DNA from 3 places in the Mesorhizobium sp. M1423 genome. Region 1 is predicted to be linked to each of the others. Evidence: riboswitches for the same ligand, from Rfam matches in the RefSeq annotation. Region 1 holds a riboswitch; each other region holds the start of a gene.
The links. Region 1 has a riboswitch for cobalamin ahead of NKG95_RS25890 (ABC transporter ATP-binding protein). Riboswitches for the same ligand answer to the same signal wherever they lie in the genome.
Positions count from the first base shown of each region.

Region 2: linked by a shared signal. The riboswitch ahead of metE (5-methyltetrahydropteroyltriglutamate--homocysteine S-methyltransferase) and the one ahead of NKG95_RS25890 (ABC transporter ATP-binding protein) in region 1 are both predicted to bind cobalamin.
Region 3: linked by a shared signal. The riboswitch ahead of NKG95_RS03135 (DUF1636 family protein) and the one ahead of NKG95_RS25890 (ABC transporter ATP-binding protein) in region 1 are both predicted to bind cobalamin.

Region 1 covers NZ_JAMYKU010000024.1:90,777-95,612, reverse strand. Annotated here, with positions in the region: gene NKG95_RS25905 (MarR family winged helix-turn-helix transcriptional regulator) at 1-109, opposite strand, end outside; gene NKG95_RS25900 (FecCD family ABC transporter permease) at 191-1,192, opposite strand; gene NKG95_RS25895 (ABC transporter substrate-binding protein) at 1,222-2,166, opposite strand; gene NKG95_RS25890 (ABC transporter ATP-binding protein) at 2,163-2,981, opposite strand; cobalamin riboswitch at 3,074-3,278, opposite strand; gene NKG95_RS25885 (GyrI-like domain-containing protein) at 3,574-4,407, shown strand; gene NKG95_RS25880 (bifunctional helix-turn-helix transcriptional regulator/GNAT family N-acetyltransferase) at 4,445-4,836, opposite strand, start outside.
Region 2 covers NZ_JAMYKU010000019.1:71,103-75,938, forward strand. Annotated here, with positions in the region: gene NKG95_RS22670 (helix-turn-helix transcriptional regulator) at 1-598, shown strand, start outside; gene NKG95_RS22675 (hypothetical protein) at 916-1,170, opposite strand; cobalamin riboswitch at 1,726-1,926, shown strand; gene metE (5-methyltetrahydropteroyltriglutamate--homocysteine S-methyltransferase) at 2,022-4,367, shown strand; gene NKG95_RS22685 (FMN-binding negative transcriptional regulator) at 4,466-4,684, opposite strand; gene NKG95_RS22690 (dihydrodipicolinate synthase family protein) at 4,719-4,836, opposite strand, start outside.
Region 3 covers NZ_JAMYKU010000002.1:61,058-65,893, reverse strand. Annotated here, with positions in the region: gene NKG95_RS03145 (cobaltochelatase subunit CobN) at 1-1,455, opposite strand, end outside; gene cobW (cobalamin biosynthesis protein CobW) at 1,474-2,526, opposite strand; gene NKG95_RS03135 (DUF1636 family protein) at 2,523-2,957, opposite strand; cobalamin riboswitch at 2,996-3,199, opposite strand; gene NKG95_RS03130 (winged helix-turn-helix domain-containing protein) at 3,229-4,428, opposite strand; gene NKG95_RS03125 (NADH-quinone oxidoreductase subunit A) at 4,765-4,836, shown strand, end outside.

The DNA.
Region 1 (4,836 bases):
GCGCCGAAGAAAGGCCGAAACCACTGGCGCGCGCCTCGAAGCGCTTGCGCATCAGGCGCTGCACGTCGTGGATCAAAAAGCCCAATCTGTCGATGCCGTCGGAAACCATGAGCGACATATATAATAAGCGTGCTCATAATTCAAGGAGCCGGATTGTGCCAGAGGGTGGCAAATGTGCATGGCAGTCACATCATGAGCGATTGCGAATGAGCATCGTGACCACGAAGAAAGCGCCGACCGAACTGGTGATGATGCCGATCGGCAGTTCCTGCGGCGGCAACAGCGTGCGCGCGAGAAGGTCGCTTGCCAGCAACAGCACCGCTCCGAAGAGGGCGCAGCTTGCAATCAGGCGCAGATGAAGCGGGCCGGCCAGGGTCCTGGACAGATGTGGGATCATCAAGCCAACGAAACCTATGACGCCTGCGACCGAGACAAGGATCGCCGTCGAGAAAGCGGCGACGAGAAATGTCATCCTGCGCATCCGCGCAACCGGGACGCCGAGGCTTTCAGCGGCATTCTCGCCGGCCAGGAAAGCGTCGAGCCGGCGGTGGTTCCAAAGTCCATAAACAAGGATGGTGCCTGCGCCCAGAGCAGCCAGCTCGATATTGTCCCAACGGGCCAGCCCGAGCCCGCCCATCGTCCAGAACAACACCGAGTGAGCGGCGCGCTGGTCTCCGGCAAAGACGAGATAGTTAGTCAAGGCGGTGAACATGAACGAGACGGCAAGCCCGGCGAGGATCAGCCGTTCGGGGCCTTGCCCCCTCACCCGCGAAACCAGCAAAAGCACGATGCCGGCGGCCAATACGCCGCCCGTGAAGGCCGCGACCGGCAACGTCCAGATACCGAAATGGTCGCCAAAAATGGTGATGACGGAAACCGCGCCGGCCGCGGCTCCGGACGACAGGCCGAACAAGAACGGATCTGCGAGGTCGTTGCGCGTTACCGTCTGCAGCAGCGCGCCGATGACGCCCAGCCCGGCGCCGACACAGATGGCCATAATCGTGCGCGGTAGCCTAAGATCGAGGACGATCTTGGCAATCGGGATCTTGCCGGCCGGACCGGACACGATGTCTCCGTCCAGCCCGGCGGCATGTCCGAGCGCAGCAATCACGTCGCTCAACGCGATGACCGTCGATCCATAGGCAATCGACAGCAGAGCAAGAGCGGCAATCGCTGCTGCTCCTGCTGTCATCGCCAATTCGAACGCTCTCTGGCGCAAGCTCAGAAAGCTTCCGGGTGCATCGCCCTGGCGATCTTGCCGATCGCCTCGATGTTGGCAGGCCCAGGCGTCAGTTCGGCATAGCGCAGCGCAATGAAGTGCTCATTTTTGACCGCCTCAGTCTCCTTCATCGCCGGATGAGCTTTCAGGAAATCGAGCAGTTTTCTGTAGCCGCCGTCCTGGTAGTCGAGCAGGATAAGAAATTGCGGATTGCGGGCCGCCACCGTCTCCCAATCCCTATTGCCCCAGCTCGTCGGCATGTCGGCCATGATGTTGTCGCCGCCCGCTGCGGCGATCATGGCGCTGGGGATCGCGAACTTGCCTGATGTGAAGGGTTTGTCTTCGCCGGAGTCGTAAAGAAACACACGCGTTCCCGTGCGGTCGCCGATCTTTGCCGTGATATCGGCGAGCTGCGCCTTCCAGTCCGAAACAAGCTTTCCCGCCTCCGCCTCCTTGCCAAAAATCTTGCCCAGCTTTTCGACATCACCATAGAGCAGGTCCATCGAGGCGGCGGGGCGGTTCTGGTCGAGATGGACGCAACTTTCCGTCAGCACCAGCGTCTTGATACCGTGCGGGGCCAGCGTATCGGGCGTCACCTCGCCGCCAGGCTTCATGCCGTAATACCAGCCGGCGAAGAAGAAATCGGGCTCGACGGCGACGAGGTTTTCGAGGGTCGGGTATTTCGGCGCGAGTTCCGGGATCGCGCCCTGCTCGGCCTTGAATTCCGGACCGACCTTATACCATCCGGTGATGCCGGTCAGGCCGACGATCGATGGTTGCAGCCCCAGCGCGAAGGCCATCTCCGCCATGTTCAGATCTTGGATGACGGCGCGCTTCGGCGCGGCGTCGAACGTCAGCGGCGTGCCGCAGCTATCAACGGTTACCGGGAAAGCGAAGGCGGTCTGGGCAAGTAGGAGGGAGGCAAAAGACAGTACGAGGCGTTTCACGGATGTTGCTCCTTGGTCAAATCGGGATGTGAAGAGGCGCGGTTCGGAACGTCGAAGACCGTGAGTTCGCGGTCTTCGGTGGGATGGCGCAGCCAAAGCACGTCAACGCCGAAAATCTCGCGGATCAACTTCTTGGTCAGCGCCTCGCGCGGACTGGCAAGTGCCTGCAGGCGGGCCTCGTTCATCACCGCGACCCTGGTGGCAAATGGCGTGACAAGCGACAGATCATGAAGCACCGCCACGACGGTCATGCCAAACTGCGATACGAGTTCGAGAAGGTCGCTGCGGGCGCGCGGATCGAGATGATTGGTCGGTTCATCGAGGAACAGGATTTTGGGCTCCTGGGCGATGGCGCGCGCCAACTGGGCGCGTTGCCGCTCGCCACCGGATAGCGAGCCGATCGTGCGGCCGAGCAGCGGCAGCAGGCCGGTTCTGCGAAGTGCTTCAATGACGATGTCGCGTTGCTCGCTCCTCCGTCGCAAGCCGGCATGCGGGACGCGCCCAAGCTCGACGTAGTCGATCACGGCAAGCCGCGGATCAGGCTGGTCGGTCTGGCCAACGACCGCCATGTGCAGTGCCCGCTCGGCGGCCGAAAACCTCTCCAGCCGGCGTCCGGAAAATCTCACATCTCCCGCGCTTGGCCGCAGCGTACCGCATAGCATGCGCAGCAGCGTCGTCTTGCCGGCGCCGTTGGGGCCGATGATGGCGAGGCGGTCGCCCGGCGCTATCGAAAGGCTCACCGCGCTGACCAGGCACCGGCCATTCGTCGTCGCGCTCAGTTCACACGCTTCAAGAAGAGGCTGGGAGGCGTCCAACTTACCGTCACTTTCTCAATGGCGACGGAAGGAAGCTGGACGGACCGGCCGACAAGACCGATGTCCACGTCTCCTCCCGGCACACCCCGTCCGGTCCACTCATGCTGATGGCAGGTCTCCTGGCTCGCGGGTCTTTGCGCCATCCTGCCTTCCCAGCCTTGCCGGTCAGTGGCACTTCGGATTTTTGCTAACCGCTTACAGTTGCGGGGGCAGCCACGGCCTCGATCCGAAGATCTCACCGTGTTCCCTTTTCACCCCTTGCCTTTCGACTCGGGGACCATCAGTCAGCCACCCTAGTTTTCCGCCAATCACAGCGCAATAAGTCTTGTCAGAAGGAGCCATATAGACCTCGTGATGTAATAACGTTACATTTAAAAGGACGTTTGCCCGCTTCCTGTCAAGCCTTTTCGCGCGACGCCTGCGACTTGCCGACGACCGTCGCTCTCGATTTGCGCAGTGCGCAATTTCGATCAAACTGCCTCCGCCAGGAAGCGGCACCATAATCTTGCCAATATAAGACATGGCCAATGTAAAGACTGGGCCAATGTAAAGACTGGGCCAATGCGGAGACTGGGCCAATGCGAGGTGCCAAATGAATCCGACCGAGAAGGCGCTGTGGTTCGTCGAAAGCCATCTGCCCGAAGCAGTCTCGCTGGACGATGTCGCCAAGATCAGCGGGGTGTCGCGCTTTCATGTGACGCGGGCTTTCGGCGCGGCTACCGGCCGTTCGGTGATGAGCTACGTCCGTTCTCGCCGACTGACCGAAGCGGCGCGCAAGCTTGGCGCCGGCGCACCCGACATCCTCTCGGTCGCGCTCGACGCCGGCTATGCCTCGCATGAGGCCTTCACCCGCGCCTTCCGCGACCAGTTCGGCACCACGCCGGAACTGGTGCGCGCACAAGGCTCGCTCGACAACCTCGATCTTGTGGAGCCGATCCTGATGGACCAGTCCTTTCTCGCCACTCTCGAACCGCCGCGTTTTGAGACCAGCCGGCCGTTTCTCATCGCCGGTCTCGGCGAGCGCTACAGCTGCGAAACCAGCGCCGGCATCCCGATGCAGTGGCAGCGGTTCGGCCCCTATATTGGCAACATTCCTGGCGAGATCGGCGACGTCGCCTATGGCGTCTGCGTCAACGGCGACGACGCCGGCAATTTCGACTACATCGCTGGCGTCGAAGTGTCCGATTTTTCGGACCTGCCGAGGGAGTTTTGGCGTGTGCGCGTGCCGGCGCAGAAATACGCCGTGTTCGCCCATCGTGACCATATCTCGACCATCCGCCGCACGGTCACCACGATCTGGAACAAATGGCTGCCAGCCTCTGGGCACGAGATCGCCGATGCGCCGGAATTCGAGCGCTACGGCCCCGAATTTGATCCGCGCAGCGGCAATGGCGGGCTGGAAATCTGGATACCGGTCAAAGGGTGAGGCACGGCAGGCCGGCGCCGAAGCGCCGGAAGCGCTGCTACAACTCCAAATTCCAGTTCTGGCCGACCAGATCCTTGCCGAAGGAATGGTGGCGCTCCTCGTTGGTCAATTTAAAGCCCGCAGCCTCATAGATGTGGCGGGCGGCGGCGAGCACGTCGTTGGTCCACAGCGTCAGTGTCCTGTAACCCGTGGCGCGGCAAAAGCCGATACATTCCTCGACCAGCCGCTTGCCGATGCCGAGACCTCGCGCCGAGGGCTCGACGTAGAGCAGGCGCAATTTCGCCACCGCGTCCGACTGGCGCACGACGAAGACGGAGCCGACGACCTCGCCTTCCCGCTCGGCGATCCAGCTGCGTTCCCATTTCGGATCGAAGGATTTGACGAAGGCACCGAGGATTTCGGCGACCAGCGCTTCATAGGTTTCGTCCC
Region 2 (4,836 bases), on a different contig from region 1:
GCGATACGGCACGCTCAGAATCAAGACGACTCTTGGCAGCCGCCAATATCCTATCGATGAAAAGGCGCGTGAATCGATTTTACGTCAGTTGAAGGAACTTCATAATCTGCGTAGAAATAACACAAGCAGGCCATGGCTGTATTGTTGGAGCCTTGACAACAAAATACTCTTGATAAATCCGCAATATGTCCGCACCATTGAGCTTATCGGTGACGATGTAGAGGAGATGCCAGAGTATTATCATCCAGAAATCTATCGGGCTTTGGATGACTGGGATAAGGGTGAGGTTTCAGGAAAGCTGAAGAAAGAATGCGATGCCATCATCGCAGAGATGGGTGATCAGGAAGCCGTGCGCATGGCCTCCTATGTTCGCGTCACATATGACGACGGAGAAGATGAGTGGAACTTCTTGGATGAGGAAACCGCTACGACTTTCTTCGGATTGGAAGCTGCGACCTTTGACGTTCCCCAGTGTAGTTTCGCCGAAGTGGAGGAAGAAGGTTACTACCGAGCGCGATACGCCAACCTTGATCGCGTCGCGGTGATGGAGGTTCCAAGCGACCGTTATCACAGATTGACCGCGCCCGAGGAAGCTTAGAACCATCCACGAAGGGCGCATGTTACATCTCGACCTTGCGTGGTGCGTTTTCAGTACGAGATGACGTTAAGCGTAGGTAGTGGCAGGTAAGAGTGCTCGACCAGAAGCTCAACTGCCTCCTCAATATCGCTGCCGATGTGCCGCAGGACACGTCCACGGGAGCGTGGATAGGCGTGAAGTTCCTGCACTCCACGGTCCGCTCTCCCATCGCCGGTGTGTGCCCGACGCCATCTTGTGGACGAGGTTGGCCGCCTGCACCCGGTTGTATTCCGGCTTGCGGTCCGCCTGGGCGGTCCGCCGCGATGGCTATCTCCATGTCAATCGGCGCCGAACTTTGACTGCCCGCTGCTTTTGATGAATTTGGCGAGGTCCCGCGCATAATCACTCTTGGTCTTCTCCTTGAGGCCCTGTGTCGCGAACTTGTGGTCCAGCAGGGCAAACAGGTCCAAGTCCCCTTCCGCCTGTGGCGCTGGCTTGCCCTCACCGCCCTCGGTTTCCCAATTGGGGACCGCTTCTGCGCGCTGCACCGTGGCGATTGTCCGCCCAAGACGCATCACAAGATCGAACGCCAAACCGTGCGCGTGCACGACGATTTGCCGCTCAGGCCTCATTTGGACAGGACTTGAGCTGGCCCGGTGGTTTGAGCCGGGTTACCTTGAGCCGGTGGGCTGCGAACAAGCAGTTCGAGACATTGGCCTCGATCACTTCGCAACACGCCGCTGCGCCTGGCCTCGGTGTGCTCCCCCCGAAATCGTTGTGTCATATCACCGAGGGCATCACGGCCAACAGCTTCCACATGGGCAACAGCCTCGCCATTGAGCCGAATATGGTCGCGAGCAGATCACCAACGAAGCGGTCGGAACCTCGGAGCCGAAGTTCGACGCCGAGGTGGTTCGCATGATGCGCTAAGCAGCACCACGGCGCTTGCCGGTATGTTTGCTGCCGGCAGCCGACGAACTCCTATCCTCCTGGACAAGGGCGCCGTGCGTCATTGCTTTGATTTACCGGCCGCTCAAGGCTTCCACAGTTTTCGCTTTCGAGGCGACCTTTGGAACATGCCAACGGAAATTTAACATAACGACATAAACATTTCTTTATGCGGCGTTGACAAAGAAGCGAACTGCTGTAATTGTCTCCCGCGTCGTGGTTCTCCGTACGGCGCTGCCGCAGCGGAGCTAAGAGGGAAGCCGGTGCGATGCCGGCGCTGCCCCCGCAACTGTTAGCGGCGAGCCAACCCCACTCATGTCACTGAGGCGAATAGCCTTGGGAAGACGGGTAGAGGCTATGACCCCGCGAGCCAGGAGACCTGCCACGGCGAATTACGTCCACGGGCGGGGTGTCTCGGTGGCCGCTGCAGCCTGGCGTTCGTGCCGGCCTGCTAGCGCCTTCCTTGTCACCGACGCCCCAACCATCGGGGTCTGGCATGAGTGTCTCTCAGCAAATTCCTGTAGCAACGCTCGGCGTGCCCCGCTTCGGTCGTCGGCGAGAACTGAAATTCGCGCTTGAAAGCTACTGGTCCGGAAAATCGTCCGCTGCCGACCTTCTCACGACCGCGAAGGCGCTCCGTGCCGCTAGCTGGGAGGAGCAGCACGATCGCGGCGTGTCGAAAATCCCGTCGAACGACTTCTCGCTCTACGACCATGTGCTCGACACCGCAGCCATGGTCGGCGCCGTTCCATCCCGTTACGGCTGGAATAGCGGCGAGGTTCCACTTGACATCTACTTCGCAATGGCGCGGGGCAACCAGGGTCAGACGGAGGATTGTCGACACGCTGGTCACCAGCAGGCGGCTCATCGGTCTGATGTAACCGCGATGGAAATGACCAAGTGGTTTGACACCAACTATCACTACATTGTGCCGGAACTCAACGATGATCAGACGTTCGCCCTCTCGTCGACGAAACCGGTCGATTACTTCATCGAGGCTAAAGCTCTCGGCGTTCACACACGCCCAGTCATCCTTGGACCGATCACCTTCCTCAAGCTGGCGAAATCGCCTGCCGAAGGATTCGATCCCATCGCGCTCCTGCCGCGGCTGCTGCCCGTCTACGAGCAACTCCTGCAGAGGCTGAAGCTGTCTGGAGCCGACTGGGTGCAGATCGATGAGCCAGCGCTTGTCCTCGATCTGAACCCGAATGAACGAGCTGCGTTCGAATTCGCCTATGGCCAGCTGTCAAAAGCCGCGCCCGAGCTGAAGATCATGCTGGCTACCTATTTCGGGCCGCTGGGAGACAATCTCGAAACCGCGGTTTCTCTGCCCCTGGCCGGGCTGCATATTGATCTCGTGCGCGCTCCCGAGCAGCTGGAAACGGTGGGTCGGCTCGCACCGAAGGATCTGGTGCTCTCGCTTGGCTTGATCGATGGCCGCAACGTCTGGCGTGCGAACCTGCCCGCCATTCTCGACCGCATCAAACCGATCGTCGCCGGCTGGCCCTTGGACCGCGTCGAGATCGCGCCTTCTTGCTCGATGCTGCATGTGCCGATCGACCTCCGCATGGAGACGGAACTCGACGCGGACATCAGGTCGTGGCTCGCCTTCGCGGCCCAGAAGACCGACGAGTTGGTGTTGCTTGCCCGGGCCCTGTCCCAAGGCAGGGATGCGGTGGCAGGCGCGTTGAAAGCGTCTGCCGAGGCTGCCGCCACTCGCGTGACATCCACGAAGATCCATGACCCGCTGGTTGAGGGGCGGATCGCCAGCATTGACGACAGCATGAAGCGACGAGAGAGCGCTTTTGCCGAGCGCTCCAGAGTCCAGGCCGGCACGCTCGGGCTGCCGCCGTTCCCGACGACGACCATCGGGTCCTTCCCGCAGACGCCGCAGGTACGCAGGGCGCGGGCCGCTCATGCGAAGGACCAGCTGAGCTATGTCGACTACGAGACCTTCCTGAAGAAGGAGATCGAGGCTGCAATTCGCTGGCAGGAAGAGATCGGGCTGGACGTGCTGGTGCACGGTGAGTTCGAACGAAACGACATGGTACAGCATTTCGGCGAGCAGCTGTCCGGCTTCGCCTTCACCCAGCATGCCTGGGTGCAGAGCTATGGGTCGCGTTACGTGCGCCCCCCCATCATCTTCGGCGACGTATCGAGGCCCAATCCGATGACGCTGCGCTGGTGGCAGTTCGCCCAGTCGCTTACGGAAAACCCTGTGAAGGGAATGCTCACAGGCCCAGTGACCATTCTCAACTGGTCATTTGTTCGCGACGACGTACCCCGCTCCGAAGCATGCCGCCAGATCGCGCTCGCCATCCGCGACGAAGTGACGGATCTCGAATGGTCCGGCGCAAGGATGATCCAGATCGATGAGGCCGCGTTTCGCGAAGGATTGCCACTGCGCCAGTCTGATTGGAACGACTATCTCGACTGGGCTGTCGAATGCTTCCGGATCGCTTCAACGGGTGTAAAGGACGCGACTCAAATCCATACCCACATGTGCTATTCGGAGTTCAACGAGATCATCGACGCGATCGCTGAAATGGATGCGGATGTCATTTCGATTGAGACGTCGCGCTCGAAAATGGAACTGCTGGACGCCTTCACGAGCTCCAAATATCCGAATGAAATCGGGCCCGGAGTCTACGACATTCACTCACCACGGGTCCCGGAAGTCGGCGAGATTTCGGATCTCGTCATGCTTGCCCGCGAGCGACTGTCCGATGCCCAACTGTGGGTAAACCCGGACTGTGGCCTCAAAACCCGCAAGTGGGAGGAGGTCCGCCCTGCCCTCATGAACATGGTTGCTGCAGCACGCGCGCTCCGGGAGAAAGTGTAGGCCGGAAGGTTTCCTGGTTGCTCACCATGTGGTGAGTTAGCGGCTGCCGCATGTGGGCCGTGAATGTGCCAAAACGCGATCACATCCTTTGAAATAAGTCACTCGAGCGAGAAAGTGCACTTTCCTTCGGCACGTGTACTAATCGCGCAGGAATAAAGGGAACCGTTTTCTCCCTGTGACGTGTCGAGTTCGAAGGGGATGTGATTGGCGTCGAGACCGCTCCGGCCATGGGTTATCAGCATGCCAAGTGCGCTGTTCTCGATCAGTTCGTAAAGGACTTCTCGGCTCGGTTCATCGAAATGCGCGGGTACATACATGACAGGTTCCTTCACTGGCCGCCGGGTTCGCTGTTCACCGGTTGACATCCGATGGCAAGCGTTCCAACGCGGCGGCGATCTGGCGCTTCGCTGCTGAGGGCAGAGGCAGGATGGGACGCGGGGGGTCGGCACGGCAAATGTCGAGCAATTCG
Region 3 (4,836 bases), on a different contig from region 1:
GGCGTAGCCCTGTTCGCTCAGGTCGTGCAGCATCGCCAGCACGCTGGACGGCACGTCGAGACCGACGGCATAGCCGGTGCGGCCGGGCGCGCTCGGATAGTCGGGGATCAGGATGGCGAGCTTGCGCTCCGCACGCGGCGTCCGCTGCAGACGCACGAAGGCCTCGATACGGTTCGCGACCTGCGCCACGCGGTCAGGCTCTGGCCGGTTGGCGAAGGCGCGGAAGGCCAATGCCGGATCGATCTCGCTTTCGCTCTTGAAGGAAATGGCGCCGGCCAGGATGCGGCCGTCGAGCTCGGGCAGGACGACATGCATGGCAAGGTCGGCGGGCGCCAGGCCGCGCTGGTTGTTCTGCCAGATGTCGCGGCGGGTGGTCGCGACGACGATCTGGAACACCGGCACTCCGGCGCGGTCGAACAGCGTCTCGACGCCGGGTTCGGCGCCCGAGGCGAAAGCTGTGGCGGTGATGATGGCGGCAGGGTTCAGCGCGGCAAACGCGGTTTCGACAAAGGCGAGCGATGCCGGGTCCTTGAGGCTGGAGACGAAAATAGGCACGGGAACCATGCCGCGTACGCCCAGCGCTTCGAAAAGCGCGTCGATGGGCGCGACATCGGCGGCGAGCAGCATCGAGCGGTAGAACAGGATGGGGATGATGGGGGCGGGTTCGGCGGACGGTAGGTTTAGGCTGCGTTCCTTCGCGCCCCCCTCTGTCCTGCCGGACATCTCCCCCACAAGGGGGGAGATCGCCTGGTCATCGTCGCCTTCGTCAATGTTCGATGTTGCAGAAGTCGCGAGACGGTCAGTGACAGCCGATCTCCCCCCTTGTGGGGGAGATGTCCGGCAGGACAGAGGGGGGCGCGAAGGAATGCCGACGCTTGATAAGTCCATTCTTTCTATAACGCCGCGTCCCGGCTCGTAAAATCCCGCCTTTGGCACGCTGACAGGTTCAGCGACCGCCGCACCCGATCCGGCGAGACTTGCCAACCTCTGCACCAGCGCCGTCATATTCGCCGGGCCACCTTCGCGGAAATAGTCGAGCAGACCATCAAGTTCCTGGCGCGGCAGCGTCGAGCCTTCGATCAGCCGCAAATCCTCGTCGTGGCTCTCGCCCGGTAGGAGCGCCAGCTTAATACCGCGATTTCGCGCGACAACGGCAAGCTGGTCGCAGCCGTAGCGCCACCAGTCGTAACCGCCGAGGATGCGGACCAGGACGACCTTGGCGTGGCGGGCGACGCTGTCGATCCAGAGGTCGACGGACATCGGGTGGCGCAGGTCGCGCAAGGCGGCGAGCCGCATCGACGGCAGGCGGTCCGCATCTGCCTTCCACGCCGCCGCCAGCCCGGCGAGGTCGCTGTCGGTGAAGGACAGCGCCACGACATCCGCAGGCGTTTGCCTGAGATCGACAGGCTCGGCGAGATCGTCGAGCGAGGCGGATGTGGTGGTGAGGATGTGCATCGCGGCTCGTACCTGGGATCAGCCGGCGAGGATACGCTCGATCGCCGGGCGGTTCAGCCCTTTCAGGCCGATGACGACGAGGCGCGAGCGGCGATCGTCTTCAGCGGTCCAGGCGCGGTCGTAATAGTGGTTGACGCGCGGACCGACGGCCTGCAGCAAGAGCCGCATCGGCTTGCCGCCGACGTCGACGAAACCCTTGACGCGCAATACGTTTTCTTCCTCCGCCGCCGTGGCGACGCGTTGTGCCAGCTCGTCCGGGTCGGACACCGACGCAATGTCGATGACGAACGAGTCAAAGTCGTCATGTTCGTGGTCGAGCTCGTCGTCGTGATGGGTCTTGCGGTTCTCGATGTCGTCCTCGACGGTGAGACCAAGGCCGAGCAGCACCGACGGATCGACCTTGCCTTGCGAGGTCGGCACGATCCTCACCGCCCGCGCAACATGCTTGCCGATGACGGCATTGGCGCGCGCCGCGCCGGCTGCGTCCAGCAGGTCGCTCTTCGACAGGATGATCAGGTCGGCACAAGCGAGCTGGTCTTCGAACACCTCCTCGACAGGATCGTCATGGTCGAGCGTCTCGTCCTGCGCGCGCTGCGCCTGCAGGGCGTCCATGTCGTTGGCAACGCGGCCATCAGCCAGCGCCGGCCCGTCGACGACGGCGATGACGCCATCGACCGTGACGCGGCTTTTCACCGACGGCCACTGGAAGGCCTGGACCAGCGGCTTGGGCAGGGCCAGCCCGGACGTCTCGATCAGGATGTGGTCGACCTTCGGCGTCAGCGACAGGATCTGGTCGAGCGCGGGGACAAAGTCGTCGGCGACAGTGCAGCAGATGCAGCCATTGGCCAGCTCGACGATGTTTTCCTCGGGGCAAGTGTCGATGCCGCAGCCCTTCAGGATCTCGCCGTCGATGCCGATATCGCCGAACTCGTTGACGATGATGGCCAGGCGCTTGCCTTTGGCGTTTTCGAGCAAATGGCGGATCAGCGTCGTCTTGCCGGCGCCGAGAAAGCCGGTGACGACGGTGCAGGGGACGCGCGAAACGTTGGCGGCCGAATCTGGGGAAGTCATATCAAGTCCTTCAAAAGGTCGAGGGGAGGGATGCGGGCAACCAAGCCGCGCTTCAGGCAATCGGGACGGCCGCGCCACGGAATGAGGCCGTCCGTCGAAGTAGCGAACAGCTTTGCCCCCGTCACCAGATCGGTGCCGCTGGTCGTGGTCAGGTCGCCGAAGACATAGCTCCAGCAGCCGTCGCGCAGCATCGCGGCGCTGAGCCGGCGCTTGCAATTGCCGAGGCATTCGACGGTGCGGATTTTAATGTTTTCGCTGGAAGCGGCGCGGCGCGTGTCCTCGGCGAGCAGTTCGCCGGCGCGGGGATGAGCGTCCGAACCGGTCTCGTCACGGCAGGACGAGCAGACGATGACGGTGACGCCGGCCGGGGAATCACCATGGCCGGACAATAAATCCGCTGTCTCAGCCGGAAAACTGCTGTCGCGTTCCAAATCAGGCTCCTTGCCCGGAAAACCCGCCAGGCGATCGGATTCTTATGTCCTAGACGGCAGGTCTCCTGGCTCGCGGGTCATCGCCTGGGTGCCGCCTTCCCGGGAATATCCCAGTGGTTTTCGGCCTTGGCTCGTCGCTTACAGTTGCGGGGACAGCCGCGGATTTGAAATCGAGATTTCGCACCGCATTCCCTCTTGGCCCTTGCCGTTGCGGGCAGGGGACCGTCTGGAACGGATTTAGGCTTGTGGAGGCAGTCGTGTCAACGCACGTCTATGACGCGGCGATATCTGCGAGCGGCTGGCCGAGGTCGCCGGCAGCCGTCACCTCGATGCGCTCGAGCCCGAGCCAACCCTGCATCTGCTTCAATTCCTCGAAAAGGGCGGCGGCAGTTTGCGGCGGGGCGCCGGGCTCCGAATAGGCGGCATGGACGCGCAATACGCCGGCCGGGCGGTCGGCCCTGAGGTCGACGCGCCCGACGATGCTGTCGCCGAGCAGGAACGGCAGCACATAATAGCCATACTGGCGCTTTTCGGCCGGCGTGTAGATCTCGATGCGGTAGTGGAAGTCGAACAACCGCTCGGTGCGCGACCGCTCGAAGACGACGGGATCGAACGGCGCAAGCAAGGCGCGCGCCTCGATCCTGCGCGGCAAACGGGCGTCCTTGTGGAGATAGGCTGTTTTGCTCCAGCCTTCGACGCTCACCGGCAACAGGTCGCCAGCCTCGACCAGTTCCTCGATGCGGCCCTTGATGTCGGCGGGCGAGAGGCGGAAATAGTCGCGCAGATCGCCCGCCGTGGCGACGCCATGGGCGCGGGCGGAGATGCGCAGCAGTTCGCGGTGGGCGTCCGCGGGGGACGGAACTGGCAAAGCGAGTACCGTTGGCGGCAGCACGCGCTCCGGCAGATCGTAGAACCGCTCGAAACCACGCCGGTGCGCCGTGGTGATGCGGCCCGCCCAGAACAGCCATTCGAAGGCATGCTTGGCATGGCTCCAGCCCCACCAGCCGCCCGAGCCCTTCTGGCCTTCGAAAGCCGACGCCGCGATCGGGCCTCGTTCAGCGACCTCGCGATAGATGTCCTCAATGTAGGCGGCGTGCTCGCGGCCCCATTTTGCCAGTCCGCTGTACATTTCCTCGCCGCGCTCGGCCCGCTGCATGCGCCAGCGCATCAGCGGATAGGTCTCGACGGGTAGGAACGAGGCTTCATGCGCCCAATATTCGAAGACCATGCGCTTGCGTGTCACCGCGGCGTCGTCGAGCAGCGCCAGCTTGTAGGGGCCAAGCCGCGAATAGAGCGGCATATAATGGGCGCGAACCACGGCGCTGACGGAATCGATCTGCAGCAGGCCGGTACGGGCAAGCACCCGGGCCAGATGCCGGCGGTCAGGCGTGCCGCTGGGGCGCGGGTCATTGAATCCCTGTGCCGCAAGCGCAATGCGACGGGCCAGGGCAAGCGAGATTTTTTCCTTCATGAAGGCGGTATCCGGACGATGTTAGACAGAGAAAATGACCTGCGATTCCGCCCCATGCTAGCAAGGTTTTGGCGGCATCTATGTCAGGAGAGAAAAGTGGAGTGAAAAGTGAAGGAAATCAAACAGGAGCGGATCGGACCAGTTTTCCCGGATATGCCGTCCAGCACCGCGATTTGAACAAGGTTTGACTTGCTTCGCCGAAAGCGCTGCGCTAACCCTCGCCGCGTTGCAGCATAGAGCCCCCTTAAAACGGTTCAGTGGTTAATCTGTCACGCTTCCGCAAGTGGGTCCGGTGCTGTAATCAGAGTGGATTGGCCGCCAACGGAAAACTGCAGCATGAACGCACTTTTAGGTTCGTACCTGCCCATCGTCCTGTTCATCGGCGTGGCGCTGGTCGTCGGCCTGGCG